One region of the Mesorhizobium sp. Primo-A genome, then DNA from elsewhere that is predicted to be linked to it. Evidence: predicted binding sites of a transcription regulator. Region 1 holds the regulator's gene; each other region holds the start of a gene.
What was found. Region 1 encodes PhoB, which activates phosphate uptake and scavenging genes when phosphate is short. Its sites were predicted from a motif close to TGTCATNNANCTGTCAT; they were not measured.
Positions count from the first base shown of each region.

Region 1 (10,096 bases):
GCCGGAACGAAGCTCACCATTTCGGTCACCGATACGGGCATCGGTATCCCCGAGGAAAAACTGAAACTGGTCTTCGAGAAATTCAGCCAGGTCGACACTTCATCGACGCGGCGGCACGAGGGGACCGGCCTCGGCCTCGCCATCACCTCGCGGCTCGTCGAGCTGATGGGCGGCGACATCGGGGTCGAAAGCGCCGAAGGCAAGGGTTCGACGTTCTGGTTCTCGGTGACGCTGCCGAGGGCCGGACAGCAAAACGGGCAACGCATCATGCCGATCGACGTGACCGGCGCGCGTGTCCTGATCGTCGACGACAATGCCGTCAACAGGGCGATCCTGACCGAGCAGATGACATCATGGACGTTCGATTCCTGCGCGGCCGAAAGCGGCGCCGAAGGCCTCAAGGTGCTGATCGCCGCAGCCGCCTATGGCGTGCCGGTCGATTGCGTCGTGCTCGACTACCAGATGCCTGAAATGAGCGGCGCCGAAATGGCGCGGATCGTGCGCAACACCGCTGGCCTTGCCGGAACGCCGATCATCATGCTGACCTCGGTCGACCAGTCGCTCGCCAACACCAGCTATCGCGATCTCGGCATCGATGCCCAGTTGATCAAGCCGGCGCGCTCTTCGGTGCTGCTGGAAACGCTGGTCGCCACCATCCAGCGGCATCGCCACAACACTGGCGGCAGCGACGCGCAGCCGCTCGCGGCCGACGTCGCTGCGAGCAATGTGACGCGGCCGCAGCCCTCGGCACCGTCCGAACAGCGGGCGCTGCTGCAGCCGCCTTCGATTCGCCCCCGGCCACCGGTGGCGGCTGGTGGCGACAGGCTGGACATACTGGTGGCCGAGGACAATGAGGTAAACCAGATGGTGTTCACCCAGATTCTCGGCGAGACCGGTTATGGTTTCGAGATCGTCGGCAATGGCCGCAAGGCGCTCGATGCCTTCGGCCGGCTCAACCCGTGCATGATCCTGATGGATGTCTCCATGCCGGAGATGAACGGTCTCGAAGCGACCGCCGCCATTCGCCGGCTGGAGGAAGAAACCGGCACGCATGTGCCGATCGTCGGCGTCACCGCGCATGCGCTGAAGGGCGACCGCGAGCGCTGCCTGGAGGCAGGCATGGACGACTATCTGCCCAAGCCGATCAGTCCCCGGGCGCTGCTCGAGAAGGTCGAGCGCTGGGTCGGCGCCAGCCGGCAGGCTCAGCGCAACGCCGGGTAGGGCCGGTCCTGCCTGTCCGAGTGCCGGGAATACGGCGAAGATTCGCGCCCTGCCAGCGGCCAAGACTATGGTGCGATCGCACCATATCAAAGGTTGTATCCAGCCGAGACAATGGCGGCGTTCGATTCCTCCCTTTCCAGTTACGGGCGGGAGCAGCGACCGCCGGCATGAGACAGCGTCAACCTACCCCAACGGACCTGTTTTCGGCGATGGCCCGGCCATGACACCGTCTGGCTGAGAGCAACGCGCTCCCGTCCGGCTTTTTTTCGTAAAGGCCGGCTAACCCCAAATCGCTGGCCAATCTCGGCCCCAAGCGGAGCAAGTCTCTGATTCCGGGGACAAAGCCGGGCTGCGTGTTCAGTGCCGGCCAGGCGGCGTTTTGCTCATCGCGATGACGCGTTACCGGGGTGACATCAAACTGTCATGCGACTGTTATAATCGAAGGCTATTGGCCTCAGCGGGCGCCGACTGACGAGCGCCGAGAGACCATCTTCCGAACAGGAGCAGGCCACATGAAGAAATTCCTCTATACGGCGTCGGCCGCTGCGCTTGCGCTCGCCGCGTCGTCCGGCTTCGCCGCCGCGCGCGACCAGATCCAGGTCGCCGGATCATCGACCGTGTTACCTTATGCCAAGATCGTTGCCGAGCAGTTCGGCGAAACGTTCACCAACTTCAAGACCCCGGTCGTCGAATCCGGCGGCAGCGGCGCCGGCATCAAGGAATTCTGCAAGGGCGTCGGCGAAGACACGATCGACATCGCCAACTCGTCGCGTCCGATCAAGGCGGACGAACTCAAGTCCTGCGCCGCCGCCGGCGTGAAGGAAGTCCAGGAAGTCCGGATCGGCTATGACGGCATCGTCTTCGCCACCGACATCAAGGGCCCGGACTGGGCGCTGGTTCCCGCCGACATCTACAAGGCGCTCGCGGCCAAGCTGGTCGTCGACGGCAAGCTCGTCGACAATCCGAACACCAAGTGGAGCCAGGTCAATCCGAAGCTGCCCGACTGGGACATCGCCGCCTACATTCCGGGCGAAAAGCACGGCACGCGCGAAGTGTTCGAGACCAAGCTCCTCGATGCCGGCTGTGACAAGGCTGCTCTCAAGGCCGCCGGCATTGCCGACGACAAGGAAATCGGCAAAACCTGCATTGCCATCCGCAAGGACGGCAAGGCCGTCGACATCGATGGCGACTATACCGAGACGCTCGCCCGCATCGACTCCAACAAGACCGGCGTCGGCGTGTTCGGCCTCGCCTTCTATGAGAACAATGCCGACAAGCTGAAGGTCGCCACCGTGGAAGGTATCGTGCCTTCGACCGAGACGATTGCCAGCGGCAAGTATCCCGTCTCGCGCCCGCTGTTCTTCTACGTCAAGAAGGCGCATCTGGGCGTCGTTCCCGGCCTCAAGGAATATGTCGAGTTCTTCCTCGACGACCAGATGGTTGGCCCGGAAAGCCCGCTCGCCGAATACGGCCTCGTTGCTGCTCCGGATGCCGAGCGTCAGGCCCAGCGTGACGCTTTCGCCGCCGGAAAGTCGATGTAATCAAGCTGCCGAACCGGGGTGCGGGTCAAATCCGCGCCCCGGTTTCACCGCAGGCCGCAATGGTGGCTGCGTTAGAATTTCCCTTGGGGTGGGTCCATGTCGTCCTTGCTCGTACTGGCCATCGTCGTTGCCGTCGGCCTGGTTGCCTTTTTCATCGGCCGGCAGCGTGCCGCGGCCCAGGACAATGGCAAAGTCAAGCCGCATTCGCGTGCCCACTATCACGGCTGGTGGGCCTTCCTGCTCGCCGTCCTGCCTGCTCTTTTGCTGCTTGCCGTCTGGGCCGTCGGTTCTTCGGTCTATCTTGACCGGCACATCCACGCTGCCTTGCCCGAGCGTACCGTCGACAGCAAGGTTGCCAGCGAGGCACTGGATGTCAGCCTGGTAAAGAGCCTCGCCAGGGGCCTGCGCAAACTCGATGCTGGCACACTGGCCGCAATGCCTGCCAGCTTTGCCGAGTTGCAGCCGCTGCTCGCCGCCAAGGGCGTGGCACTGGCGAGCGACACACAGGATTACATGATCCCGATCGCCGTCGAGGCGAACAAGGTCCAGGACCGGCTCGGCCTGTTCGGCGCCATTGTCATTCTGGCTTCCTCGATCGCCGGCGCCTTCTATGCGCTCAGGCAGATCGAGCCGCGCGCCAGGGCGCGCAACAATGTCGAGCGGTTGATGCTGTGGGGGCTGCTTGCCGCCTCCACCATCGCCATCCTGACCACCGTCGGCATCGTGCTTTCGATGCTGTTCCAGACGATCACCTTCTTCGAGAGCGTCTCGCCGATGAGTTTCTTCTTCGGCACGGTCTGGGATCCGCGTTTTGCCGCTGCCGGTTCGGGCGGCAGCCAGGGCCAGTTCGGCCTGATCCCGCTTCTTGCCGGCACGCTCTATATCGCCGCCGTCGCGCTGCTGGTTGCGGTGCCGGTCGGGCTGATGTCGGCTGTCTACATGGCCGAATACGCAACGCCCAGGGTGCGCTCGGTGGTCAAGCCGGCGCTTGAACTGCTGGCCGGCATACCGACCATCGTCTACGGCATCTTCGCCGTCGTCACGCTTGGGCCGTTCCTGCGCGACCTGTCAGCGGCGCTGACCGGCGGCTCGCCGTTCATCCAGGGCCAGAGCATCTTCACCGCCGGCCTGGTCATGGGCGTCATGCTGATCCCGGTCGTCTCCTCTCTCTCAGACGACATCATAACCGCGGTGCCGCGCGCCATGCGCGACGGGTCGCTCGGCCTCGGCGCGACCCGCTCCGAGACGATCAAGCGGGTGATCCTGCCGGCGGCACTGCCCGGCATCGTCGGCGCCATCCTGCTGACTGCCTCGCGCGCCATCGGCGAAACGATGATTGTCGTGCTGGCGGCGGGCGTCGCCGCCAACCTCACCATCAACCCGTTCGAGGCGATGACGACCATCACCGTCAAGATCGTCAACCAGCTCACCGGCGACCTCGAGTTCAATTCGCCGCAGACGCTGGTCGCCTTCGCGCTCGGGCTGACGCTGTTCACGCTGACGCTGGTGATGAACATCGTCGCGCTCTACATCGTGCGCAAATATCGGGAGCAGTACGAATGACCGACATTCCCATGGATACGATGGTCAGGCCGGCGGCCCATCCGCGCCGCGACATCGGCCTGAAGGCCCGTTACGCCGCCGAACGCCGTTTCCGCATCTATGGCGTCGTGGCGATTTCCGTAGGCCTGGCGTTCCTGGCAATCATGCTGATCACCATCGTCTCGAAAGGCTACACCGCCTTCTGGCAGACGACGGTATCGCTGCCGATCACGTTCGACGAGAAGGTGATCGATCCTTCCGGCAAGCGCGCAACCGATCCGAGCGTTCTGATCAAGGCGAATTATCCCAAGCTCGCAGAAAACGCGCTGGTGGCCAAGCTCGGCATCTCTCCTGATGACAAGCCGATGATCCAGAAGCTCAAGGGCTTCCTTTCGGAAGGCGCCCGCGTCCAGTTGCGCGACATCGTTGCCGCCGATCCCTCGGTGATCGGCACGACACGCGACGTCAACATCCTCGCCGCCGCCAATCTCGACTCGGCTTTCAAGGGCCAGATCGACCTCAGTGTCGAGGAAGCGCGACGCAAGGTCTCGGACCAGCAGATCACCTGGATGAACAAGCTCAAGGCCGAGGGCGCGATGGCCGAGCACTTCAACAGCGGCCTGTTCACCTACGGCGCCTCCAGCCGCCCGGAAACCTCGGGCATGGGCGTGGCGATCATCGGCTCGCTTTATATGATGGTGATCGTGCTGCTGCTCGCGCTGCCGATCGGCGTCGCCGCCTCCATCTATCTGGAGGAATTCGCCAAGAAGAACCGTTTCACCGACCTTATCGAGGTCAACATCAACAATCTGGCCGCAGTGCCGTCAATCGTCTTCGGCTTGCTCGGCCTCGCGGTGTTTATCAATTTCCTGGGCATGCCACGCTCCGCCGCTTTCGTCGGTGGCCTGGTGCTGACGCTGATGACGCTGCCGACGATCATCATCGCGACGCGCGCCGCGCTTGCCGCGGTGCCGCCGTCGATCCGCTCGGCAGCTCTCGGCCTTGGCGCCTCCAAGATGCAGATGGTGTTCCAGCACATCCTGCCGCTTGCCGCGCCCGGCATCCTCACCGGCACCATCATCGGTCTTGCGCGCGCGCTCGGCGAAACCGCGCCGCTGCTGTTGATCGGCATGGTCGCCTTCGTCGCCGATCCACCGACGACGCCTTTCGATCCGGCCACCGCGCTGCCGGTGCAGATCTATATGTGGGCGAACGAGGCCGAACGCGCCTTCGTCGAGCGTATGTCCGGCGCCATCATCATCCTGCTCGTCTTCCTCATGGCCATGAACATCACCGCGATCGTGCTTCGGCGTCGGTTCGAGCGGCGCTGGTAGAAAAAAGGCATTTTGGTATGAACATCATGACCGAACAGTCCCTTGAAAACGCAGTGGGCGACAAGATGAAGTCGAACGAAGTGATAAAAATGCGCGGCGACAAGGTCGGCGTGTTCTACGGCGAGAAGCAGGCGCTGTTCGACGTCGATCTCGACGTCCGCCTGAACCAGGTGACGGCGCTGATCGGCCCCTCCGGCTGCGGCAAGTCCACCTTCCTGCGCTGCCTCAACCGCATGAACGACACCATCGATTCAGCACGGGTAACCGGCAAGATCACGCTCGACGAAGAGGACATCTACGACAAGAACATCGATGTCGTCGAACTCAGGGCGCGCGTCGGCATGGTGTTCCAGAAACCCAATCCGTTCCCAAAGTCGATCTACGAGAACGTCGCCTATGGTCCGCGCATCCACGGATTGGCCAAGCGCAAGGCCGACATGGATCAGATCGTCGAGTCCAGCCTGAAGAAGGCGGCGATCTGGAACGAGGTCAAGGACCGTTTGCAGGAACCTGGCACGGGTCTTTCCGGTGGCCAGCAGCAGCGCCTGTGCATTGCACGCGCCATCGCCGTGTCGCCCGAGGTGATCCTGATGGACGAACCGTGTTCGGCGCTCGACCCGATCGCCACCGCTCGCGTCGAGGAACTGATCGACGAACTGCGTCAGAACTATACGATCGTCATCGTCACCCATTCGATGCAGCAGGCAGCGCGCGTGTCGCAGCGCACCGCGATGTTCCATCTTGGCTATCTGGTCGAGGAGGGCGCCACCGACAAGATGTTCACCACCCCCGACGACAAACGCACCCAGGACTACATCACCGGCCGGTTCGGCTGATCTCTGGCATATGAGGGACGAAGATCATGGGTGAACATACCGTTGCATCTTTCGATGAGGATCTGGAGCAGATCAGCCAGCTGATCCGCGACATGGGCGATCTCGCCCGCTCGATGGTCGGTGGCTCGACCAGGGCTTTGCTCAATTCGGACAATGCGCTGGCGCAGCGGGTGGTTTCCGACGACGCCATCATGGATGCACGCCAGCGCGAGCTGGACGATCGTGCCATCACGCTGATCGCCAAGCGCCAGCCAATGGCCAACGATCTGCGTGCGGTGGTCGGTTCGATCCGCATGGCCGGCGACCTCGAGCGCATCGGCGACCTTGCCAAGAACATCGCCAAGCGCGTCGGCACTGTCGGGCTGAGCGTCACGCCGCACGACCTTTCGCATTCGATCGACGCAATGGCGCAGCTGGTGCTGATCCAGGTGCAGGGGGTCGTCGACGAGTATGCCGCCGCTGACGCGGCAGCGCTTGCCACGCTCAGAAACAATGATGAACGCATCGACGTCAAATACACATCGGTGTTCCGCGAACTTCTGACCTACATGATGGAAGATCCGCGCAACATCACGGCGTGCACGCACCTGTTGTTTTGCGCCAAGAACCTCGAGCGGATCGGCGACCACGTGACCAACATCGCCGAAAATGCCTATTATGTTTTGACCGGCACGCAGTTGCCAGCCAACCGTCCGAAGCAGGACGAGACGGCAATGTCCGCGCCAGCGGCATGACAGGGGTGACCAGCCGATGATCGCGCCACGCATCATGGTGGTGGAGGATGAGGAGCCGCTAGGCGTGCTGCTCCGCTACAATCTCGAATCCGAAGGTTACCAGGTCGAGGTGGTGACGCGCGGCGACGAGGCCGAAATCCGGCTGCAGGAGAACGTTCCAGACCTTCTGGTGCTCGACTGGATGGTGCCTGCGGTTTCCGGTATCGAACTCTGCCGCCGGCTAAGGATGCGTCCCGAGACCGAGCGGCTGCCGATCATCATGCTGACCGCGCGAGGCGAGGAAAGCGACCGCGTGCGCGGCCTCTCGACCGGTGCCGACGACTATCTGGTCAAGCCTTTCTCGACGCCGGAGTTCATGGCCAGGGTCAAGGCGCTGCTGCGCCGGGCCAAGCCGGAAGTGCTGTCCAGCGTGCTCAAGGTCGGCGATATCGTGCTCGATCGCGAATCGCACCGTGTCTATCGCAAGAAGAGCGAAATCCGGCTCGGGCCGACGGAATTCCGCCTGCTTGAATTCATGATGCGCCATCCAGGCCGCGTGTTCTCGCGCAGCCAACTGCTCGACAATGTCTGGGGCGAGACGATCTACATCGACGAACGCACGGTCGATGTGCATGTCGGCCGGCTGCGCAAGGCGGTCAACAACGGCCGTATGCCCGATGTCATCCGCACCATCCGTGGGGCGGGTTACGCCATTCGCGAGGACTGAACTCCCTCGTTTGAACTCACGCCACGTTCTTGCCGCCGAGACCGGATCTCGCCTGCACGCCCGGCGCAAAAATCTCCTGATCGACGAAGATTAGCGCCCGCATGGCGCAGCCTTCGCGGATCAGCGGCAGTTCGTTCGGCTCGGTGTCGAAGGAAATCGACTTGGAATGCTGGCCGCCGGCGGTCTGGGCAATCGCTTGCCGCAATGCCGGCTCGATCAGGTCGAAGGCGGCGGCGCTGACGCCGACCATGGCGACCGGCGCCGGATCGATCAGCGCGAACAGGCTGCCGAGGCCGTAGCCGAGCGCTTCGCCGGCCTTGCGATAGGCTTCCCGTTCGGGTCCGTCCCTTTCGCGGGCGGCGGCAGCCAGGGCGCGCATGTCGGCATCGCTGACATCGGCGACGGGTTCTGCATCCTCGCCCATCTGCCGCGCGTTGCGCCAGATGGCATAATTGCCGGCATAGGCTTCGACGCAGCCGCGCCGTCCGCAGCGACACAGCGCCCCGTTCGGCCGATGAATCATGTGGCCGAATTCGCCGCCCGAGGAATGGGTGCCGGTGAACAATTCGCCCTTCAGCACCAGCCCCATGCCGATGCCGTGCGACAAAAGGATAGCGATGAAATCGTCGCGGTAACGATCGGGGTCGCGCCAGCGCAGCGCCACCGCCATCATGTTGCAATCGTTCTCCATAATGGCTGGGATGCCGAACTCGTCTTCGAATATGTCGGCGAAGGCGATGTCGGTGTGCGGCGTGATCGGCGACCACAGCATGGCGCGGGCACGGGTGTCGGTGATGCCCTGGACGGCCAGCGCGATACGGGCGATGCTGCGCACGTCCAGGTCGGGATCTTCCAGGCGGCGCCGCACGATTGCCGTGCACTCACCGATCAGCGAGTCGCGCGACATCGTCAGCGTGTCGAGCCGGCGCTGTTCCTCGGATATTACCTGGCCGGCATAGTCGATGACGGCGACCGAGAGGAAGTTCAGCGACAGCACCACGGTCATTACCGCGGCCGCTTCCGGATTGAGGCTGAGGCCGACCTGCGGACGGCCGCGTTTGAGCGAGCCGGCCTCGCTCGGCTTGCTTTCGGTCAGGATACCTTCGACGATCAGGTCGGATGAGATCGCCGAGATCGTCGAATGGCTGAGGCTTGTGGTTGCGGCGATCTCGGTGCGCGACGGCTGTCCGGCGCGGCGCACCGCCGCGATCACCATCGCGCGGTTGCGGCGGCGCAAATCGTCGTGGCGGATTCCGACCGACATGCTCTTTCATATCCTCCCGGTCGCCGCGGTTCTTCCTGCCCTGGAACGCTGTCGGTGACGCGGTCAAATACTGGCAGAAGCCGCGCGCCGTGTCATTTATTTATTCCGAGGCCCGAAAAAAATTCGAAACGACATCAAAATCCATCAGAATCGATGTTGACAGCGTTCGGGCGTTGGCCCAGTATTTTTTCGAGGCTCGAAAAAATAGGGCCTTTGTGCCGGCCTTCGGGCCAGTTTGGTCGCGCCATACGCGGCGCAGGGAGGATAATATGAAAAGATTCACAGCCGCCATCCTGGCGGGTGCCGCCATGTCGCTGACGCTCGCGTCTGTCGCGCAGGCGAAGGACAAAGTCGTCGGCGTTTCGTGGTCCAACTTCCAGGAGGAACGCTGGAAGACCGACGAGGCCGCCATGAAGACGGCGATCGAGGCCGCCGGCGACAAGTACATCTCCGCCGATGCGCAGTCCAATCCCGGCAAGCAGCTTACGGACGTCGAAAGCCTGATCTCGCAGGGCGCCAATTCCCTGATCATCCTGGCGCAGGATGCTTCGGCCATCGGCCCGGCCGTGCAGAAAGCCCTGGACGAAGGCATTCCGGTCGTCGGCTATGACCGGTTGATCGAGAACAAGGATGTTTTCTATCTGACCTTCGACAACAAGGAAGTCGGCCGCATGCAGGCCCGCGAAGTGTTCAAGGTCAAGCCGGAAGGCAACTACGTCTTCATCAAGGGCTCCGGTGCCGATCCCAATGCCGACTTCCTGTTCTCGGGCTCGATGGAAGTGCTCAAGGAAGCCATTGACAGCGGCAAGATCAAGAATGTCGGCGAAGCCTACACGGATGGCTGGCTGCCCGCCAACGCCCAGAAGAACATGGAACAGTTCCTGACCGCCAACGACAACAAGGTCGACGCGGTGGTCG
Region 1 is NZ_RZTG01000010.1:56,205-66,300, forward strand. It holds gene EOC83_RS19205 (PAS domain-containing protein) at 1-1,221, shown strand, start outside; gene EOC83_RS19210 (substrate-binding domain-containing protein) at 1,734-2,762, shown strand; gene pstC (phosphate ABC transporter permease subunit PstC) at 2,859-4,325, shown strand; gene pstA (phosphate ABC transporter permease PstA) at 4,322-5,638, shown strand; gene pstB (phosphate ABC transporter ATP-binding protein PstB) at 5,656-6,474, shown strand; gene phoU (phosphate signaling complex protein PhoU) at 6,501-7,208, shown strand; gene phoB (phosphate regulon transcriptional regulator PhoB) at 7,225-7,914, shown strand; gene EOC83_RS19240 (ROK family protein) at 7,931-9,178, opposite strand; gene xylF (D-xylose ABC transporter substrate-binding protein) at 9,448-10,096, shown strand, end outside.

Region 2 (10,096 bases), on a different contig from region 1:
CGCAAATGAACCATATCACCGGGCCCCAGGACGCCAGCATCCACAGGCCGGCAGCGGCAAAGGGAAAGAACACGGCGAGCACCACCGCCGCGACCTGCCAGTGCACGGGCATCAGGTCGAAACGCCACAGTGTGCCCGGATAAAAGCCGATCAGCTTGATCCAGTAGAGAATGCCGAACAGCAGGCAGTAGCCCGATATGACGCGCTGGAACCAGGCGAAGATCACCTCCACCCCCGAGGGCTGCAGAACGATGCGCCTTGAGGTCACCTCGCTCATATCAGGAGTTCCCGTTCGCCGAGCGGAGCGAAATAGGCGTCGACATCCGCTTCGCTGACCGCTGCGAGGCTTGCCGGCCGCCATTGCGGCTTCGAGCCCTTGTCGATGATGGCAGCGCGGATGCCTTCGTAGAAATCATGGCCGGCGAGCATCCGGTTGAGGATGCGGAACTCCATCTTCATGCAGGCTTCCATGGACAGCGTCAGTCCGGCGCTGATCTGCCGCCAGGCGACGCGCAGGCTGGTCGGCGAGCGGGTGCGGATCGTCGCCAGCGTCTTTGCCGCGAACTCATCGGCGGCGGCCGCACGCTCGAGGCTGTCGATGACGCGGTTCAGGGACGGTTGCGAAAAATGACGGACAATCGCCTCCAGCGTCGGCCTGTCGGTTTCTCGCCTTGCCTGCACGAAGAAGCCGCGCAGCACCGATTCCGGATCGCCGGTCAACGCCAGCCGGTCGAGGAAGCCAGCCTGGTCCTCGGCCTTGATGGTATGGGTGGCCAGCCCAGACCACAGCGCATCGCCATATCGAATGCGATTGCCGGTCAGCGCCAGATACATGCCGAAGGAGCCGCCGAGATCGGGCAGCAGGTGGCTGGCGCCAACATCCGGAAAGAAGCCGATGCCGACTTCCGGCATGGCAAACTGGGCATTCTCGGTCATCACCCGGTGCGAGCCGTGGAAGGAGATGCCGACGCCGCCACCCATGACGATACCGTCGATCAGGGCGACATAGGGCTTCTTGTAGCTGTTGATGCGGGCGTTGAGCCGGTATTCGTCGGCGAAGAACTCGACCGGCGGTTTTCCCGCCCGACCTGTCTCATAGACATGCAGGATATCGCCGCCGGCCGAAAAGGCCCTGCCCTCTGCCTTGACGACGATGACGTCGATGCCCTGGTCGGCCTCCCAGGCGGAAAGAGCGGCGTCGAGCGCCCCGATCATGCGGTGCGTCAAGGCATTGAGCGCCTGCGGCCGCGTCAAGGTGACGACGCCGGCCCGGCCCAGATGTTCGAAGCGGATCTCGTCGCCTCCGCCAAAATCCATCGTGAAAGAATCCCTCTCCCGGCCGCCGGGACTGAAGTGCTAAAGCGTGGCGCATGGGTGCGTCAATGGCGAGGACACCGGTGCAAGCTCTGGCCCGGACCAGGAGCCAGTGCTAAAAATAGAGCTGCAATACGGAAAACTGGGTAGAGTTCATTGCAGCGTACCTGCTGGGTCTTCGAACGGGACGATTGTTTATGACTCGATTTTCGCACCTTGCGCCGGTGGCAATCGGGCTGAGCCTCTGCTTGGCTGTTCACCCGGTCATGGCGGGGACTTTGGAAGACCTCTACAGCTCGCAGACCATCGTCAACGGCAAGTACGAGAAGAACCGCCAGTCCGGCTTCAAGCGCTGCCTCGACGCGGTTCTGGTGCGGGTTTCCGGCGATCAGCGCCTGCCGGCGAAACCTGAAATGACGGCATTGCGCGACAAAGCCGGCACCTTCGTCGCCAGTTTCCACTATCGCGACCGCATGGAAGGCATTCCCAACCATGACGACCAGGGCACGTACGATCGGCCTCATAATCTCTACTGCCAGTACAAGCCTGCTGACGTCGACCCGGTGCTGGCTTCGCTCGGCAGCAGGCCGTGGCTGACCGAGCGGCCACGGCTGGTGGTGTTTTTGGCGACCGAGCGCGGAACAACGCATTACGCGCTCGATGCCGAGGACGACCGTGGCATGCTGATGCGCGAATCGTTCGGCAATGCCGCCGTACCGCTGGCCATGCAGGTGACTTTTCCCACGGTGGCGCAGCTGTCGCAGGCCGGATTGGACGATCAGGCGCTTCGCAATGCCGAGATGACGAAGCTCGACACCCTTGCGGAGAAGGCCGGCGCCGACCAGGCGCTTTACGGCAGTCTCGTCTGGAGCGACAAGGAACTGGGCTGGATCGCCGACTGGCGGCTGGCCATGGCCGGCAAGACCTACATCTGGCAGGTGCGCGGTGTCGGCTTCGACGAGGCTTTCCGTGTCGCCATCAGGGGCGCGGCACAGATTCTGTCAGGCAATGGGCAACCCGAATAGGCCTCGACCCGGTCGCTGGCACAATCGTGCCGCATTGGTCAGCGGCGGGAGCTCGTGGTAAAAGCCTGCCCGAACGAGAGTACTGGCGATGAACAAATTCACCCCCGCAAAGCCCGCCGGCGCGCGCGGCGTCGACGAAATCACCGGCAGCCGCCGTCTGCGCCGCATGCGCAAGGCCGACTGGTCGCGCCGTCTGGTGCAAGAGAACCGGCTCACGGTCGACGATTTGATCTGGCCGATCTTCGTCGTCGAGGGCAAGGGTGTTTGCGAGCCGATCGCCGCCATGCCCGGCGTCTTCCGCCTGTCGATCGATCTCGCCGTCAAGGAGGCAGAGCGCGCGGCAAAACTCGGCATTCCCGCCCTCGCCACCTTCCCCAATGTGGACATCTCGCTGCGCGACCAGACCGGCTCGCACATCCTCGATCCCGACAATGTCATCAACCGCGCCACCCGCGCGATCAAGGATGCGGTACCGCAGATCGGCATCATCACCGACGCAGCGCTCGACCCATTCACCAGCCACGGCCATGACGGCATCCTGCGCGACGGCATCATCGTCAACGACGAGACAGTGGAACAGGTGACCGCCGCCGCAGTCATCCAGGCGGCCGCCGGCGCCGACATCATCGCACCGTCCGACATGATGGACGGCCGCATCGGCGCCATCCGCGACGCGCTCGATGCCAATGGTTTTCAGGACGTGGCGATCATGTCCTATGCGACCAAATTCGCCTCGGCCTTCTACGGACCCTATCGCGAGGCGGTGGGCACCGCCGGTCTGCTCAAGGGCGACAAGAAGACCTATTACATCGACCATGCCAATTCGGACGAGGCGGTGAGAGAGGCCGAACAGGACATCGCCGAGGGCGCCGACATGCTGATGGTCAAGCCCGGCCTGCCCTATCTCGACATCATCCGGCGGCTGAAGGACGAGTTCCAGATGCCGACCTTCGCCTACCAGGTGTCGGGCGAATATTCGATGATCAAGGCGGCAGGCGCCAATGGCTGGATCGACGGCGAGAAGGCAATGCTGGAATCGCTGCTCGCCTTCAAGCGCGCCGGCTGCGACGGCATCCTGACCTATTTCGCACCCGAAGTGGCGGAGATGCTGAAGGGGTAATTTCTCTTCGCGACGACGGCCGGTCGCGGCGAGCAATGTCGGCCAATCCGCTTCGACATCCATACCAATTTCCGGCTCTTGGCCGGGGAATCCATAGCGAGGGCCACTTGACCGTTGCGTGGGCTTCGTTTGAGCTTGAAAATACCGCTTGCAATTCACAATCGGTTTGTTACAAAAAACTGCTTGCAAAACACAATCGGTTATCGAGGAGGCTCGCATGTCCAAACTTCGCGTCAACGCTTTCACCCTATCGCTCGACGGCTATGGCGCCGGTCCCGATCAGGATCTGCAAAATCCGCTCGGCGTCGGTGGGGAATCCTTGCACAAGTGGTTTGTCGACACCCGCACCTTCCGCGAGATGGTGCTCGGACAAGATGGCGGCACCACCGACGTCAACGAGGCGTTCGCGGCGCGCAGCTTCGAAAATGTCGGCGCCTGGATCCTCGGCCGCAACATGTTCGGACCGATCCGCGGCGAATGGCCTGACGACAGCTGGAAAGGCTGGTGGGGCGACAACCCGCCCTATCATGTGCCGGTTTTCGTGCTGACCCATCACAAGCGGGAACCGATCACGATGGAGGGCGGCACCACTTTCCACTTCGTCGTCGACGGCATCCATTCAGCTCTTGAACAGGCAAAGGCTGCCGCTGGCGGCAAGGATGTGCGGGTCGGCGGCGGCGTCGCCACCATACGGCAATATCTGCAGGAAAAACTGATCGACGAGATGCATCTGGCGATCGCGCCGCTGCTGCTGGGCACGGGCGAGAACCTTTTTGCCGGCCTGGACATGCTCAAGCTCGGCTATGTCTGCAGCGAGCAGGTGGCGACCCCGCTCGCGACGCACGTCACCATCAAGCGGGCGTAAGGTGGAGAGCCAATCTCTCCCCTCGTGGGGGAGATCGCAGCTTCGTCTGCCTCAATACTTCTCCGGCACGTAGAGCTCGCGCGGCAGCACCTGGCGTTCGTATTCGGGGTTGAAGACGCGCTCCGGCAAAGTGATCTCCTCGTGCGGCACTTCCTCGTAAGGCAGCTGCTTGAGCAGATGGTCGATGCAGTTCAGCCGCGCGCGTTTCTTGTCGTTGCCCTCGACGATGAACCAGGGCGCTTCCGGGATGTTGGTGCGGGCGAAGGTCTCTTCCTTGGCCTTGGTGTACTGCTCCCAGCGCACGCGCGACTGCAGGTCCATCGGCGACAGTTTCCACTGTTTCATCGGATCGTGGATGCGCATCAGGAAGCGCATCTGCTGTTCCTCGTCGGTGATCGAGAACCAGTATTTGACCACGGTGATGCCCGAGCGGACCAGCATGCGCTCGAATTCCGGCACGTCGTGGAAGAATTCTTCGACCTGATCGGGCTGGGCAAAGCCCATCACCCGCTCGACGCCCGAGCGGTTGTACCATGAGCGGTCGAACAGCACGATCTCGCCGCCGGCCGGCAGATGCGGGACATAGCGCTGGAAATACCATTGCGACTTTTCGCGCTCCGTCGGCGCCGGCAGTGCGACGACACGGCAGATGCGCGGGTTGAGGCGCTGGGTGATGCGCTTGATGACACCGCCCTTGCCGGCCGAATCGCGTCCCTCGAAGATCACCACCAGCTTCTTCTTGTGGTGGGCGACCCAGGACTGCAGCTTGATCAATTCGGACTGCAGGGTGATCAGGTCGCGAAAATACTGCATGCGATCGATCGAAGGCGGATGCGAGTTCTTGTAGATCTTGGCGATCTCCATCGACAGCGCCGGCTCCGACATTTCGAGCTCATAGTCTTCGTCAAGCGTGTCGGCGAGCTCGGCTTCAAGCCAATCCCTGGCCGGAGAATTCTGTTTTAGCTCGGTCATTATCGGCTGCTCCACTTGCAAGCTCTGTCGATCCACGTCCGGCGCCCCAAACTCCCGGCCTACAGCCCGGGAACGGCAACACCTGAGCCGACTTCCATATAGGCCTGCAATGACGGTTTTATTGCAGCGCGAGCATGGTCACCACCGCTGTCGGTCCAGCCAGGCATGATCGATCCGCCGCGCTGGCATGGAGACACGTCGCCCAAATTGTCCTACAAATAGCGGCCACTTTCGGGCGGCCCTCCCCAGCCCTTTCCCAATGCAATCGCGAGGACGACATGGAATACCGCACCCTCGGCCGTTCCGGCCTGAAAGTATCGACACTGACCATGGGGACCATGACGTTCGGTGGCGCCGGTGCTTTTTCGGCGGTCGGCAAGACCGATCTCGACGAAGCGCGCCGGATGATCGATCTCTGTATCGACGCCGGCATCAATGTCATCGACACCGCCAATGTCTATTCGAACGGCATTTCCGAAGAAATCATCGGCGAAGCGCTCGGCGGCAAGCGCAAGGGCGACGTGCTGATCGCCTCCAAGGCACGGATGCGGATCGGCAAAGGTCCAAACGACGAAGGCCTGTCGCGCCATCACCTGATTCGGGAATGCGAGAAGAGCCTGAAGCGGCTCAAGACCGACGTCATCGACATCTATTTCCTGCACGAATGGGATGGCGTGACGCCGCTGGAGGAAACCATCGGCGCGCTCGACACGCTGGTTGCCCAGGGCAAGATCCGCTATGTCGGCTGCTCCAACTATTCCGGCTGGCAGGTGATGAAGGCGCTCGGCATCAGCGACAGCCGTCATCAGCCGCGCTTCATCACGCAGCAGATCCACTACACGCTGGAAGCGCGCGAAGCGGAGTACGAACTGCTGCCGATTTCCGTCGACCAGGGGCTGGGCGTTCTGGTCTGGAGCCCGCTTGCCGGCGGATTGCTGTCCGGCAAATACCGCCGTGACAGCCCCACCGCCCGCCAACTCGCGGGCTGGTCGGAACCACCGATCCGCGACGAGGACCGGCTGTGGCGGATCGTCGATGTGCTTGTGGAGATCGGCGCGCAGCGCGGCGTGTCGGCAGCGCAGGTGGCGCTGGCCTGGCTGCTTGGCCGGCCGTCCATCAGTTCCCTGGTGATCGGCGGCAGGACGGAAACGCAGTTCCTGGACAACATCGCGGCGGCAAGCCTGGTGCTTTCCGACGAGGAGCGCGCGCGCCTCGACGCGGTCAGCCGGCCGCCCTTGCTCTATCCCTACTGGCACCAGCAGCTGACGGCAAAGGACCGCTTTGGTGCCGCCGATCTGGTGATTGACCGAAGCGGCATCTGATCGGCAAATCGATGGCGATAGGTATCGCCGCCGCAATGATGGGCATGGCCCCATCATTGCGGCGCGCATCTTGCAAGCCTGGCCATCATCGACGCACTATCGCTTCAGCTGTTGTGTTTGACGGCTAATGCTCCTAGGCAGGACCAGAGCCGCGAGGCAGTGAAAAAGGAGCCGATATGGCGCGACCACCAAACTACGATCAGGAACGCAAGGAACGCGACCGCCAGAAGGCGGCCAAGAAGGCCGAGAAGCTGGCAGCCAAGGTTGCAGCGAGGGAACGTTCGAAGCCCGAAGACGAGACTGAAGCCGAAACCGAAACGGCAAAGTGACGGCAAAAGGCCCGCAGATGCGGGCCGTGCCTCAATCCGGATTGCCGCCTCGGATGTCGCCTTGTGTCAGGCCGGCGCCTTGTCGCTGACAAAGACGTCCACTTCGCGCGCCGCCGCAATGAAGGCGCGCCTGGCGTTCATCGCCGGCTTGTCGCCGGCGAGTGCGTCATGGCAGGCCTGCAGGGCCGCGCGATGCTTGGGGCTGCGCTTGCCGGGCCAGCTGTTGAGGAGGTAGTCGGAAGCCTCACGCGCCGTGCGCAAGAGCTGAGTGCTTCCCGCCGCGACTGACTTCACAGTCACAGGTGTTTCAAATCGGTTGTTTTCCATCGCCGCTCCTTACGCCATCGGCGTCTGCGAAGCGAGGGCGAAAGTGCGCACACGTCCAGACGCCGCTTTGCGCCCCTTCATCCACCTTAAGCAGCAACGACGGCAAAGCCTCTGGCGCGAAGACCGCGCCGATCGTTGGCGAGCGACGTCACCAGCCGGTCGCGGCTGCCGACAATGTGGACCGAGAGCAGGCGCGCGGCTTCATCGGCGTCGCCACGGCGTGCCGCCGCCAGTATGGCGCGATGTTCGGCCCAGGCGCGGCTGAGGGCCGCTTCGTCGCGAACCTCCAGCCAGCGCGCCCGTGACAGGCGTGTCATGGCATCACGGACCGCCCGGAACAGGAATTCATTGCCCGACAGACGCGCCAGTTCGATGTGAAAATCCATGCCGACGCGATGCCATTCCTCGCGCGGCGTGTCGTTGTCGCAGGATTCGAGCATCGCCTGGATGACATCGATGGCGCTCCGGTCCGCCAGGCCGCATGTCAGGCGAACTGCCGCAACCTCGACCGCCTCCCTGTAGACGGCGATCTGCTCGAGTTCAGCCAGATTGATCGGCGACACCGTCCAGCCGCGCCCGTCCCTGCCGACCAGCCCCTCGGTCTCGAGCCGCAGCAGTGCTGCCCTGACCGGGGTTCGCGATGCACCGAAACGGCTCTCGATCCAGCGCTCGGTCAGCTTTTCGCCGGGACCGATCTCGAGGCCCAGGATCATCTGCCGAAGCTGTTTTTCGACGCTGTGCATCTGCGACATTGTCGTTTCCACCTTTTGGCCGTTTGCGATCGTCTTGCCGATCACGTTCGACAGGCTGCATTGACAGCGGCCAAGCTTGCGTCCATGACGTGCACCATCTTGGTATCCCAAATTGGTATCCGCAGCAAGCATCGATAAAAGAGTTGCTGGGACAGGACACACGACATGCAGCAGAGCACGCCCCCGGCGAACGACAGCACCTACAACATCCACTGGCGGCGCAATCTGTTCGTGTGCTTCGCCGGTTCGTTTTCGACGCTTGTCGCCATGACGCTGCTTCTGCCGTTCCTGCCGCTCTATATCGAGCAGCTGGGTGCCGAGGGTCACGCGGCGATCGTGCAATGGTCGGGGATTGCCTATGGCGCGACGTTCTTCGCGGCGGCGCTGGTGGCGCCGCTCTGGGGACGTCTCGGCGACCGCTATGGCCGCAAGGTGATGCTGGTTCGCGCCAGCTTCGGCATGGCCATATGCATGTCGCTGACCGGCATGGTGCAGACGGTCTGGCAGCTGGTGCTGCTGCGGCTGCTCATCGGCTTTGCCGGCGGCTACTCCTCGGGATCGACCATCCTCGTCGCCATGCAGACCCCGAAGGAGCGTTCCGGCTGGGCGTTGGGCCTGCTGTCGGCCGGCATCACGGGCGGGGCTCTGGTCGGTCCGCTGGTTGGCGGCGCCCTGCCGCCGCTGATCGGCATCCGCGCCACCTTTCTCCTCTCCGGCGGCGTCATCTTCCTGGCATTCCTGGCGACCACGTTTCTGATCAAGGAGAATCCCCGGCCGAAAACAGCAGACGCCGCAGCGACGCAGAAGCGGAAAGGCGGCTGGTCACAAATCCCCGACAAACGGCCTGTTGTCGCCATGCTGGCGACCGGCATGCTGTTGAGCTTCGCCACCATGTCGATCGAGCCGATCATCACCGTCTATGTGCAGCAGCTCATCGAGGACCAGAGCCGCGTGACGCTGATATCAGGCGTCGTCATGTCGGCGGCGGCCCTTGGCGCCATCCTGTCGGCCTCGCGCCTGGGCAAGCTCGCCGACCGCGTCGGCCACTGGAACGTCATCATCGGCGCGCTTGCCGTCTCGGCGCTGCTGCTGATCCCGCAGGCCTTCGTCACGCAGAGCTGGCAACTCATCGGCCTGCGCTTCCTGATGGGTCTGGCGCTGGGCGGGCTGTTGCCCTGCATCACCAGCGTGATCCGCCACAATGTTCCCGATGGGGTCGGCGGCAATGTGCTCGGGCTGTCGATCTCCGCCCAATATGTCGGGCAAGTCGCCGGCCCCTTGCTCGGCGGCTTTGCCGGTGGTCATTTCGGCATGCGTTCGGTGTTTCTGGGCACATCCGTCTTGATGGCCGGCGGCGCGGTGTATAACTGGCTGGCACAGTCACGCCGCGAGCAGGACATGCTTGCCCACGCCGGCAAGCCCTGACGGGGTTGGGCGTCACAGGGCCCCAAACATGAGCACAGCCGAACGACCTTCCGACAACAGCAGCCGTATCCTCGTCCTGGCCGGGGGCTTCTGCGGTGCTGCCGGCGTGGCGCTGTCGGCCGCGGCAGCGCATCTCGGCGGCGCCTTCGTTGGCACCGCCGCATCGTTCCTGCTGATGCATGCGCCGGTCTTCCTTGCCGCCGGATTGCTTGGCGCGAACCGGATCCTGCGCATCGGCAGCCTAATCCTGCTGGTTGGGCTTCTGCTGTTCTGCGGCGATCTGCTGGCCCGCGATTTCATCGGGTCGCGGCTATTCCCGCTGTCGGCGCCGATCGGCGGCACGCTGCTCATTGCCGGCTGGCTGGCGATCGCTGCCTCGGCGCTGGTGCGCGTGCGGTCCTGAACGCCCGCCGGCACCAAACGTCGAGCGTGGCGGCTAATCCTGCCGGCGCTCGGGCTTGATAAGCAATTCGCGATTGCGCCGCCGCAGCTTGGCCAACCGATGCCGCTCCGGCCGTTCGGAAGCCGGCGCGATGCCCCAATAGTTGCGATAGATGTCTTCAAATAGATAGCTCACGGGATGCATGATGTGCGCTCCTTTCAGCGCCTGAATCGATCCAATCGAGAGGTGCGAAAAACCGACCC
Region 2 is NZ_RZTG01000005.1:45,535-55,630, forward strand. It holds gene EOC83_RS10850 (DUF6163 family protein) at 1-277, opposite strand, end outside; gene EOC83_RS10855 (enoyl-CoA hydratase/isomerase family protein) at 274-1,317, opposite strand; gene EOC83_RS10860 (DUF2066 domain-containing protein) at 1,512-2,339, shown strand; gene hemB (porphobilinogen synthase) at 2,428-3,459, shown strand; gene EOC83_RS10870 (dihydrofolate reductase family protein) at 3,677-4,324, shown strand; gene ppk2 (polyphosphate kinase 2) at 4,376-5,296, opposite strand; gene EOC83_RS10880 (aldo/keto reductase) at 5,575-6,618, shown strand; gene EOC83_RS10885 (hypothetical protein) at 6,795-6,947, shown strand; gene EOC83_RS10890 (DUF982 domain-containing protein) at 7,014-7,247, opposite strand; gene EOC83_RS10895 (GntR family transcriptional regulator) at 7,361-8,026, opposite strand; gene EOC83_RS10900 (multidrug efflux MFS transporter) at 8,192-9,451, shown strand; gene EOC83_RS10905 (DUF423 domain-containing protein) at 9,480-9,854, shown strand; gene EOC83_RS32775 (hypothetical protein) at 9,888-10,096, opposite strand, start outside.
Region 2: ppk2 (polyphosphate kinase 2) is a predicted target of PhoB. The motif match lies at 5,406-5,422, and genes of this name have one in related genera.

Region 3 (10,096 bases), on a different contig from region 1:
GTGCTTTGGCATGTTCGAGCTCCTCGAGCACGACAACGCCGGCGCCCTCGCCCATGACGAAGCCGTCGCGGTCGCGATCATAGGGGCGCGACGCCGTTTGCGGCGAATCATTGCGTTCCGTCGACAGTGCCCGGCATGCGGCGAACCCGGCGATCGACAGCCGCGTCACCGGCGCTTCGGCGCCACCGGCGACCATCACGTCGGCATCGCCCCACATGATCAGCCGGGCAGCATCGCCAATGGCGTGCGCGCCGGTCGAACAGGCCGTGACGACGGCATGGTTCGGGCCTTTCAGCCCGTGCCGGATCGAAACCTGCCCGGAGACGAGATTGATGATCTGGCCCGGGATGAAGAAGGGGCTGATGCGGCGCGGGCCGCGTTCCTTGAGGATCATCGCGTTCTCGGCGATGCCCTCGATGCCGCCGATGCCGGAGCCGATCAGGACGCCGGTGGCGCATTGCTCTTCATGCGTCTTGGGTTCCCAGCCGGAATCCTTCAGCGCCTCGTCGGCGGCGGCAATCCCGTACAGGATGAAGTCGCCGATCTTGCGCAATTCCTTCGGCTCGAGCACGGCCTCGGGATTGAAGGTGGCATTGCTGCCGTCACCACGCGGAATGACGTGGGCGATCTTGCAAGCAAGGTCCTCCACCTCGAACTCGGTGATGCGCTTGGCAGCGCTGCGGCCGGTCAGAAGCTCCTTCCAGCTGTGCTCGAAGCCCATGCCGAACGGCGACAGCAAGCCAAGGCCCGTGACGACGACACGCCTCATCGCAGGTCCTCCCCGGTGATGACTGCAGAAAGCGTCAGGCCGAAGCCTTGTCGATGTACTTCACGGCATCGCCGACGGTCAGGATGGTCTCGGCCGCGTCGTCGGGGATCTCGACGCCGAATTCTTCTTCGAACGCCATGACGAGTTCGACCGTGTCGAGGCTGTCGGCGCCCAGATCATCGATGAAGCTCGCCTGCTCCGTCACTTTGTCGGCATCGACGCCAAGGTGCTCGATGACGATCTTCTTGACGCGCTCTGCGGTGTCACTCATTTGGGCATCCTCGTCTTTTGTTTGTCTGTCTTCGTTAGCGGGCAGAATGCCGCTAATCAAGCTGAAAGATGGTCCTGCCGGAAACGCAACGACTACGGACCGATTTTTGCCCGAACCGCCGGGTTGCGGGCCGCATTACACGAAAAATAGCTGAGGTCCAAGCCGAAATGGTCTCTTTACACAACCCGCCGGCGTTGCTGCAGAACCTCGTTCAAATCATAGCCATGCCGCCATTTACGTGGATGGTCTGGCCGGTGACGTAGGCGGCTTCGTTGGAGGCGAGATAAGCGACGGCGGACGCGACTTCGACGCTGGTGCCCATGCGCCGCGTCGGGATCGCCGCCATGATCGCCTCTTTCTGCTTGTCGTTGAGCTTGTCGGTCATTGCCGATTCGATGAAGCCTGGTGCAACACAGTTAACTGTGATGTTGCGGGTGGCGATCTCCTGCGCCAGCGACTTGGAGAAGCCGATCATGCCGGCCTTGGAGGCGCAGTAATTGGTCTGGCCGGGATTGCCGGTCACGCCGACCACCGAGGTGATGTTGATGATGCGGCCATGGCGGCGGCGCATCATCGGATGGGTGAGTTCGCGGGTGAGCCGGAAAACGGCGGTCAGATTGACCTCGATCACGCTGTCCCAATCGGCATCCGACATGCGCACGAACAGCCCGTCCTTGGTGATGCCGGCGTTGTTGACCAGGATGTCGACGCCTTCGAGATCGGCCTCGGCTTTCTGGCCGAGCGCCTTGACCTCGTCACGGTTGGACAAATTGGCCGGGAACAGCTTGACCCGGTCGCCAAGCTCGCTAGCCAGCGCCTCCAGTTTCTCGACGCGGGTGCCATGCAGGCCGACGATCGCGCCTTGCGCATGCAGCATCCGGGCGATCGCCTCGCCGATGCCTCCCGATGCGCCGGTGACGAGCGCCTTGCGGCCAGTCAATTCGAACATTTTTGTCTCCTGATTGAGAAGAGAACACCCCTTTGCAGGGAATGGGATCAAATAGGGCTTTATGCAAGCGCTGCTAGCGTTGCCTCGACCTCAGCCGCCGAGCCGACCGACGCAGTGGCGATGTCGCGGTTGATGCGCCGCGCCAATCCCGAAAGCACCTTGCCGGCGCCAATCTCGTAAAGCGTGGTGACGCCATTTGCGCCGAACCACTCCACGGTCTCGCGCCAGCGTACGCGGCCGGTTATCTGCTCGACCAGGCGGCGGGCGATCTCGTCCGGATCGCTGGTCGGGCTGACCGTGACATTGGAGAGGACGGGAACGACCGGCGCATTCTTTGTCACACCGGCGAGTGCGTCGCGCATAACGTTCGCGGCCGGCGCCATCAGCGCCGAATGGAAGGGCGCGGACACCTGCAGCATCAGTGCGCGCTTGGCGCCTTTCTCAGTGCACAGTTTCGCCGCCAGTTCGACCGCGGCCCTGGCGCCGGAAATGACCAGTTGGCCGCCGCCATTGTCGTTGGCGATCTGGCAGACGGAGCCTTTGGCGGCTTCCGCGCAAGCGGCTTCGACATCGGCCTGTTCCAATCCGATGATCGCCGCCATGGCGCCCTCGCCGGCCGGCACCGCCGCCTGCATGGCATTGCCGCGGATGCGCAGCAGCCTGGCGGCATCGGCAACCGAAACGAAGCCAGCGGCCGCGAGCGCCGAATATTCGCCCAGCGAATGACCGGCGACATAGGCGACCTTGCCTTTCAGCGAGAAGCCGCGCGATTCCAGCGCCCGGATCGCGGCCAGCGACACCGCCATCAGCGCCGGCTGCGCGTTGGCGGTCAGCATCAACGTCTCTTCCGGCCCTTCCCAGATCAGCTTCGACAGGTTTTCGCCGAGCGCGTCGTCGACTTCCTGGAAAATTCTGCGCGCCTCGGGAAAGGCCTCGGCGAGATCCTTGCCCATGCCGACTGCCTGGCTGCCTTGTCCAGGAAAGGTGAATGCAACGGCCATGCGCGGGCTCCCAAGGGCTGGTTTTGCTTGCCTGATAGACGAGTTTTTCTTGCCTGTGACGCAAGGCAGGCCGCCAAGTCAAGCCCGGTTCGACCCTGCTCGACCGCAGCTTCATCCGCCGAGTGCCTGTTCCGAAAGGCTTTTTGGCGATCACTCCTGATGAAAACCGCTCACGATTCGTTTGCTGGCTCTTCTTATTTTGGCCACAGGCGCTAGCTTTGCGTGACAATTCCATGACAATCGAGTGACGTGCTTGTCGCTGGGTGGGGAAGTTAAAGTGGCAAAGAGTTACAAACGCGCCGGCAAGGCCGCGCCACAGTTCCTGGAAGACGACCCCTCCACCGGCTATCTGCCGGGCAGGAGATGGCCGGTCGTGCGCTATGGGCTGATCAGCCTGGCGATCGCCGCCGTCCTGGTGTTTGCCATCGAACTGATCGTGCGCGGCGACTTTGCCGGCACGGTCTCCTTCTTCCTGCAGCCGCTCAAGCCGGGCTGGACCACCATCGTCGTGTTCGCGCTGATCCTGATCGGCCTCGATGCGGTGCTGGGCCGCAGCCATCAGAGCCTGATGATCGTCGCGCCGCTGACGCTATCGCTTGCCTTCGTCGGCCACCAGAAGTCGCATTATCTCGGCGATCCGCTCTATCCGACCGATTTCCTCTATGCCCGCCAGATCTTCGCGCTGTTGCCGCTTTTGGTGCGCGACCGGCCGATGACCGCGCTCGCCATGGTCGTCGGCATCGTCGCCGGCCTGTCGCTGCTCGTCTATGGCTGGCGGATGTGGCGCCGCAAGGTTCCCGCACTCAGCCGCAAGGGACGCCTTGCGCGGCTGACGCTGGCAGTGCCGCTGCTCGCCTTCTTCGTTTCGATCATGGACTATGCCACCTTCTCCTGGACCAGGGACCGGTTGCAGATCATCCCGATCATGTGGGACCAGAAGGAAAACTATGCCTCCAACGGTTTTGCGCTGGCCTTTGCGCTCAATGTGCCGATGGCGCATGTCTCTGCGCCGCCGGGCTATTCCGACAAGGCGATCGCGGCGATCGCCAGGCCCGATGTGACCGCCTCGGTGCCGGCCGAGAAGCCTGACATCATCATCGTCATGAGCGAGTCCTTCTGGGACCCGACCAAGCTGCCCGGCGTCACCATCACGCCCGATCCGATCCCCAATGTGCGGGCGCTGCGCTCCGGCTCGATGTTCTCGCCGGAGTTCGGCGGCATGACCGCCAATATCGAGTTCGAGGCGCTGACCGGCTTCTCCAACGCGTTCCTGCCGGCCGGCAGCATCCCCTACCAGCAATATGTGCGCACGCCGACGCCGTCGCTGGCAACCTTCCTCAAGAGCCAGGGTTATCGGGCGCGCGCCATCCATCCGGGCACCAACTGGTTCTGGAACCGTGGCGCGGTCTACGCCGATTTCGGCTTCAACGATTTCAAGTCGGAAGAGACGCTGCCGCCAATGCAAAAGCGCGGGCCACTGGCATCGGATGCCGCGATGACCGACGAGATCATCAGCGAGGCCGACGCCAGCGAAGAGCCGGTGTTCTTCTTTGCGGTCAGCCTGCAAAACCACGGTCCCTACGAACCGAACCGCTATTACAGTCCCACGCACAGGGTGCAGGCGCCGATCAGCCAGTGGGCGCGCGAATCGCTGCTCAGCTACGCCGAAGGCTCAGCCGATGCCGATCGCGGTCTCGAACGCCTCGTCGAATGGGCAAAGACACGCTCCCGCCCAACCGTGATCGCCTTCTTCGGCGACCATCTGCCGCCGCTCGGGCCGGTCTATGTCGAAACCGGCTTCCTGAAGGACAATGTCGCGCCGCGCAAGGAAGCGTCGCCCGAGGCTGCCCTCGAGCATCATGAGACGCCGCTGGTCATCTGGTCGAACCGCACCGGGCCGGCTGAGCACATGGGCGCTGTCAGCCCGGCCTTCCTGCCCTATCATATCCTGAAGACGGCCGGCATCAGCCATCCCTACTACACCGGCTTCCTGGGCGAGATGAGCGAACACTACCGTGTCGTCGACCGCAATTTGCTGCTGACGCCGGCTGGCGAGGCCACGCCCGATTGGGCGCGGCAGAAGGAGATCGATCCGGCGATCCGCGATTTCCGCCTGCTGCAGTACGATATGATGTTCGGCAAACGCCACGCAGCGCCCGACTTCTTCCCCGAAACGGTCGACAAGATTGTCGCCGCCCATACGAGTTGAGGCCAGCGATTTCCTCAGAGCCTGCTGGTCCGTCTCGGTTCGCGTGTTCAGTTGGTCAATTGCAGCTTCGTGAAGTTGTTGGCGATCTGAAGGAACACGTTCGGCAGTTTGGTCGGATCGTTGACGGCATAATAGTTGCTCGGATCCGAGGCGCAGGCGCTGTAAAGCGCACGGTTGGCTGCGGTGTCGGATTGCAGCACCATGGTGTAGATCTGCACGCCCTCGTTCTTCAATTGCGTGCAAACGTTTTTGGTCCAGCCGTCGACATTGCGCGCAGCGGTCGTCTGGTTGTCCGATCCGAAGCGGCCGCCAGCCAGATAGCCATAGGATGTGTAATCCGACTTTGTCGGTTCTTGTTCGCTGGCGCCATAGACGACGTTCTCGCCGTCGGTGAGCAACAGCACGATCTTGCTGATGCCGGGCGTCTTCCAAGGCGCTCCGTCGGTGTAGGGCGCGGCGGGCGACAGCACACGCATACCCCATGACAGGCCCTCGGAGACATTGGTACCCGAGCCATTCCACTCGGTCATCTGACTGGCCGCCTTGCGCAGCTTGTCGAAATCGTCGGTCAGGGGGACCACCGGGGTCGGACACGCACGGTTCGGGCCGACAGTGACGGGAGAGCCGATCTCGGTGATGAGTTCCTTGGCGGGCGCAACATATTTGGCGATCTTTTCCCTGGCATCCCTGTCATCGGGCGACAGAAGTTCGATGAGATTGCCGAGCAGGTTGCTGAGATCGATGCCCAGAATGTTGATGCCCGACTGGGCAAGCCTGGTTTTGTCGCTGACATCGTTGAGATAGGAGTTGTTGTAGTATTTATCCGAATTGCCATAGGAGCCAGACGGCTTCTGGGCGTCTTCGGGATCATCCGGCGCAAAGTAGGGCACGAACAGCGTGTCGGGCTTGGCCGGGTCGGGTGGCGTGTCGGAGATATTGTAAGCGCCTGGCCGCGCCTCGACGCAACCTTTCCATCCGGTGCCATTCCATCCGGCATCGGCCCATCCGGTCTTCTTGAGCTGTTTGAAAAGCGCCATGTGGTTCGGCCGCTTGCCGTCGATGACGGGAAAATTGACGCCGTTGGTTGAGGACTTGCCGTCCATGTCGATCCAGGACGGGTCGAAGCCGTCGCCATTGACATTGACGGCCGTCACGAAAGGAACCAGCGAGGCGCGGATCTTGCGCGTTGGCGATTTCGCCGCTTCGAGCGTGTCGAGCAACGATTTTGTCGCCGTCCTCAGCGCCGTCATCCGCGCGCCGGCCATCGAGCCGGTGTTGTCCAGCACCAGCACGACTTCGAGCTGGTTGTTCGATTCGACCGCCGAGGCATCGACCACGATGTGCTTGCTGTCGCCGAACAGGAAGGCGAAGTTGAGATGGACGTCCGCCGAGGCAACCGCCTTGGTCTTGACGAAGTTGACGCCCTTGTCGACAGTCAACGTCGCCTGCGCATTGTCGAGCTCGCCATGACCGACGATGTTGGCCTGGAAATAGCGGTTGAAAGCGTCATTGCGGGTGATGTCGAGATCGCCAAGATGCGAAGAAGCAAGGTTTGCCGAATCGAGAGCGTTCTGCAAATTGCTCTTGGCCCGCATAAGGGTCGAGACATCGGTTGCGAAAGCGACTGCCGTCAGGATGACCGGCAAACCCAGTCCCAGCACAAGCGTGAAATTGCCGCTCTTCGAGCGCCAGAATTTGTTGAGAAGCATCCTTACCCCCGGAAATGCTTGCCGCTTTTGCGCGGTTGTCCGGGCTTTTGCGCCTTCCATGATGAATCGACCGTTGACGGCCAGGCTTCAACTCCACACAACCTGCTGGTGTGGTTAAGACGTGGTTGCCGGAAACCACGACTCCGGCCGTTGCTGCTCCCGATCGTCGCCTGCGACACACGGGAATGCCGCTTGCCCTTGCTTTGCGGCCGGATTGCTGTATAGACGCCCGCAATCTGCCGGTCCTTGCTGGGGGCTGAACGGAGGGCCGGAGGTTTTTCAGAACCTTCGTGTGAAGCCGGAAGTGCTTCCGCCTCCCGTGTCTCCGCTCTCGACCGTCTCGTCATGCTCCTTTCTTCCCCCTGCCCCTCGAGGGTTTGCGGGTCAGAGAAGTTGCAGAGGCTTTTGCCGCCGGGAACCGGGAGAGAAACGAAGAAAGGCATAAGACATAATGGCTCTTTACGAACATGTGTTTCTTGCCCGGCAGGACCTCTCGCAGCAGCAGGTCGATGCGCTTGTCGAACAGTACAAGGGTGTCATCTCCGCAAATGGCGGGTCCGTCGGCCGGGTCGAGAACTGGGGACTGAAGTCCCTCACCTACCGGGTCAACAAGAACCGGAAGGCTTACTACACGCTGATGGACCTGAATTGCCCGGCGGCCGCGCTCAACGAGATGGAGCGCCAGATGGGCCTGTCCGAAGACGTGCTGCGTTTCCTGACCATCAAGGTCGAGGCGCATGAGGAAGGCCCGTCGGCCATGATGCAGAAGCGCGAAGAGCGCTCGGAACGCGGCGGCTTCGGCGACCGTGACCGTGGCGATCGTGGTCCGCGTTCGTTCGGCGATCGTGATCGCGGCGACCGTGGCGATCGTCCGCCGCGCTCGTTCGGCGACGCCGGTGCCGATCGTGGTCCGCGCCGTCCGCGCGAAGGCTTTGAAGGGGGTGCAGAATAATGGTCGACATCAATCAGATCCCGACCCGGCGCCCGTTCCATCGCCGCCGCAAGACCTGCCCGTTCTCCGGCGCCAACGCGCCCAAGATCGACTACAAGGACGTGCGTCTGCTGCAGCGCTACATTTCCGAGCGTGGCAAGATCGTGCCGTCGCGCATCACCGCCGTCAGCCAGAAGAAGCAGCGCGAACTCGCCAAGGCGATCAAGCGCGCCCGCTTCCTCGGCCTGCTGCCCTACGTGGTTCGCTAATATCTCAAATGCGGGCGGTTCGCCGCCCGCTCTTCTCCCACGGCGACGGGCGCCGCAGGGTTGAACATCAAATCCCGGGTTGAGGTCAAAACCTCTAACTGCCGCACAGGCAGGACAGCGACACCAGCGCCAAAGGCGCTCAAGCTTCCTGACCTGTTCCCAAGACATTCGGCGCCGATCTCATCGATCGATTGGCGTCCAACCAAAGGAACAAATCCATGGACGTCATTCTTCTCGAACGCGTTTCCCGCCTCGGCCAGATGGGCGATACCGTCAAGGTCAAGGACGGCTTCGCCCGTAACTTCCTGCTGCCGCAGGGCAAGGCGCTGCGCGCCAACGAAGCCAACAAGAAGAAGTTCGAAGGCCAGCGCGCCCAGCTTGAAGCCCGCAACCTCGAGCGCAAGTCGGAAGCGGCCCAGGTCGCTGAAAAGCTCGACGGCAAGAGCTTCATCGCCGTTCGCTCCGCCGGCGAAACCGGTCAGCTTTACGGTTCCGTTTCGACCCGCGACATCGCCGATCTGCTGACGGCGGAAGGTTTTTCGATCAACCGCAACCAGATCCTGCTCAACCAGCCGATCAAGACCATCGGTGTCACCAATGTGGCGATCGCGCTGCATCCGGAAGTCGAGGTCACCGTCACGCTCAACATCGCCCGCACGGCCGACGAAGCCGAGCGCCAGGCCAAGGGCGAGACGCTGACCACCGCCGAAGCCATCTATGGCGACGACATCAACGACAACGCCCGGCCGGAGAACTTCTTCGATCCGAACACCGAGTTCGAGGGCGACGAAGACAACGCCTGATCACACGTCGCAAGCGATTGGAGCCATGGGGCTGATCACGACTTGACGCCAAGCTCCGATCACTTTGCCGTCATCCAGCCATGCTGGACCAATGCCCGGGCCTCGCGCCCGGGCATTTTTGTGCCAAATGGAACTTTTCGAACCCCTATATATTGTTGCAGACTATGGCGTCGCGCGTCCTTTGGCCGCGCAAAGCACGCTGTGCAACTTTGGTTCGGCGCAAGATCTCCGGCGAAATCGATCCCGATTTTCGCGGTCACGCGCCAAGGCAGCCTGTCTGGCCGAGAGGGGACATTTGGTCATGAATATTCTGTTAAAGCGCGTTCTCGACCGCTTGGTGCGCACCGGCAATCTTAGGGTAACCGGCCCCAAGGGCACGGCGGTGGTTTTCGGCGACGGCAGCGGCGAACCGGTGCACATGCACATCAAGACCGCGCATGCCGAGCGCGCCATCACCTTCGATCCGATGCTGGCGGTGCCTGAAGCCTACATGGACGGCGAACTCGACATTCTCGAGGGCGGCGTGCTGGGCGTGATGCGCATCGCCTTCCAGAACATGGGCAGCGGCGGCATCGACGCCACCTGGTCGAAGGCCATCGAAGGCCTGCGCCACGCCTTCCGCCGGCTGCAGCAGATCAACACCGCCTCGCGCTCGCGGCGCAACGTGCAGCGCCACTACGATCTGTCGGGCGATCTCTACCGGCTCTTCCTCGACGAGGACATGCAATATTCCTGCGCCTATTTCGAGCAGCCGGACATGACGCTCGACGAGGCGCAGGGCGCCAAGAAACGCCACATCGCCGCCAAGCTCCGGCTGAAGGCCGGCCAGACGGTGCTCGACATCGGCTCCGGCTGGGGCGGGCTTGGCCTCTATCTCGCCAAGGCGTTCGACGTCGACGTGCAAGGCGTCACGCTGTCGACCGAGCAGCATGGCGTCGCCACCGACCGGGCGCATGCGCAAGGGCTGGAAAGCCGCGTGCATTTCGAGCTGAAGGACTACCGCGAACTCAATGAGCGTTTCGATCGCATCGTCTCGGTCGGTATGTTCGAGCATGTCGGCGTCAACCACTATCGCACCTTCTTCGACAAGAGCGCGACGCTGCTCAAGCCGGATGGCGTCATGCTGTTGCACACGATCGGCCGTTCCGGCGTGCCGTGGGCGACCAGCGCCTTCATCCGCAAATA
Region 3 is NZ_RZTG01000005.1:310,582-320,677, forward strand. It holds gene fabF (beta-ketoacyl-ACP synthase II) at 1-769, opposite strand, end outside; gene EOC83_RS12220 (acyl carrier protein) at 804-1,040, opposite strand; gene fabG (3-oxoacyl-[acyl-carrier-protein] reductase) at 1,252-1,989, opposite strand; gene fabD (ACP S-malonyltransferase) at 2,049-2,990, opposite strand; gene EOC83_RS12235 (LTA synthase family protein) at 3,268-5,199, shown strand; gene EOC83_RS12240 (pilus assembly protein) at 5,247-6,908, opposite strand; gene rpsF (30S ribosomal protein S6) at 7,360-7,860, shown strand; gene rpsR (30S ribosomal protein S18) at 7,860-8,108, shown strand; gene rplI (50S ribosomal protein L9) at 8,327-8,911, shown strand; gene EOC83_RS12260 (cyclopropane-fatty-acyl-phospholipid synthase family protein) at 9,213-10,096, shown strand, end outside.
Region 3: EOC83_RS12235 (LTA synthase family protein) is a predicted target of PhoB. The motif match lies at 3,213-3,229, and genes of this name have one in related genera.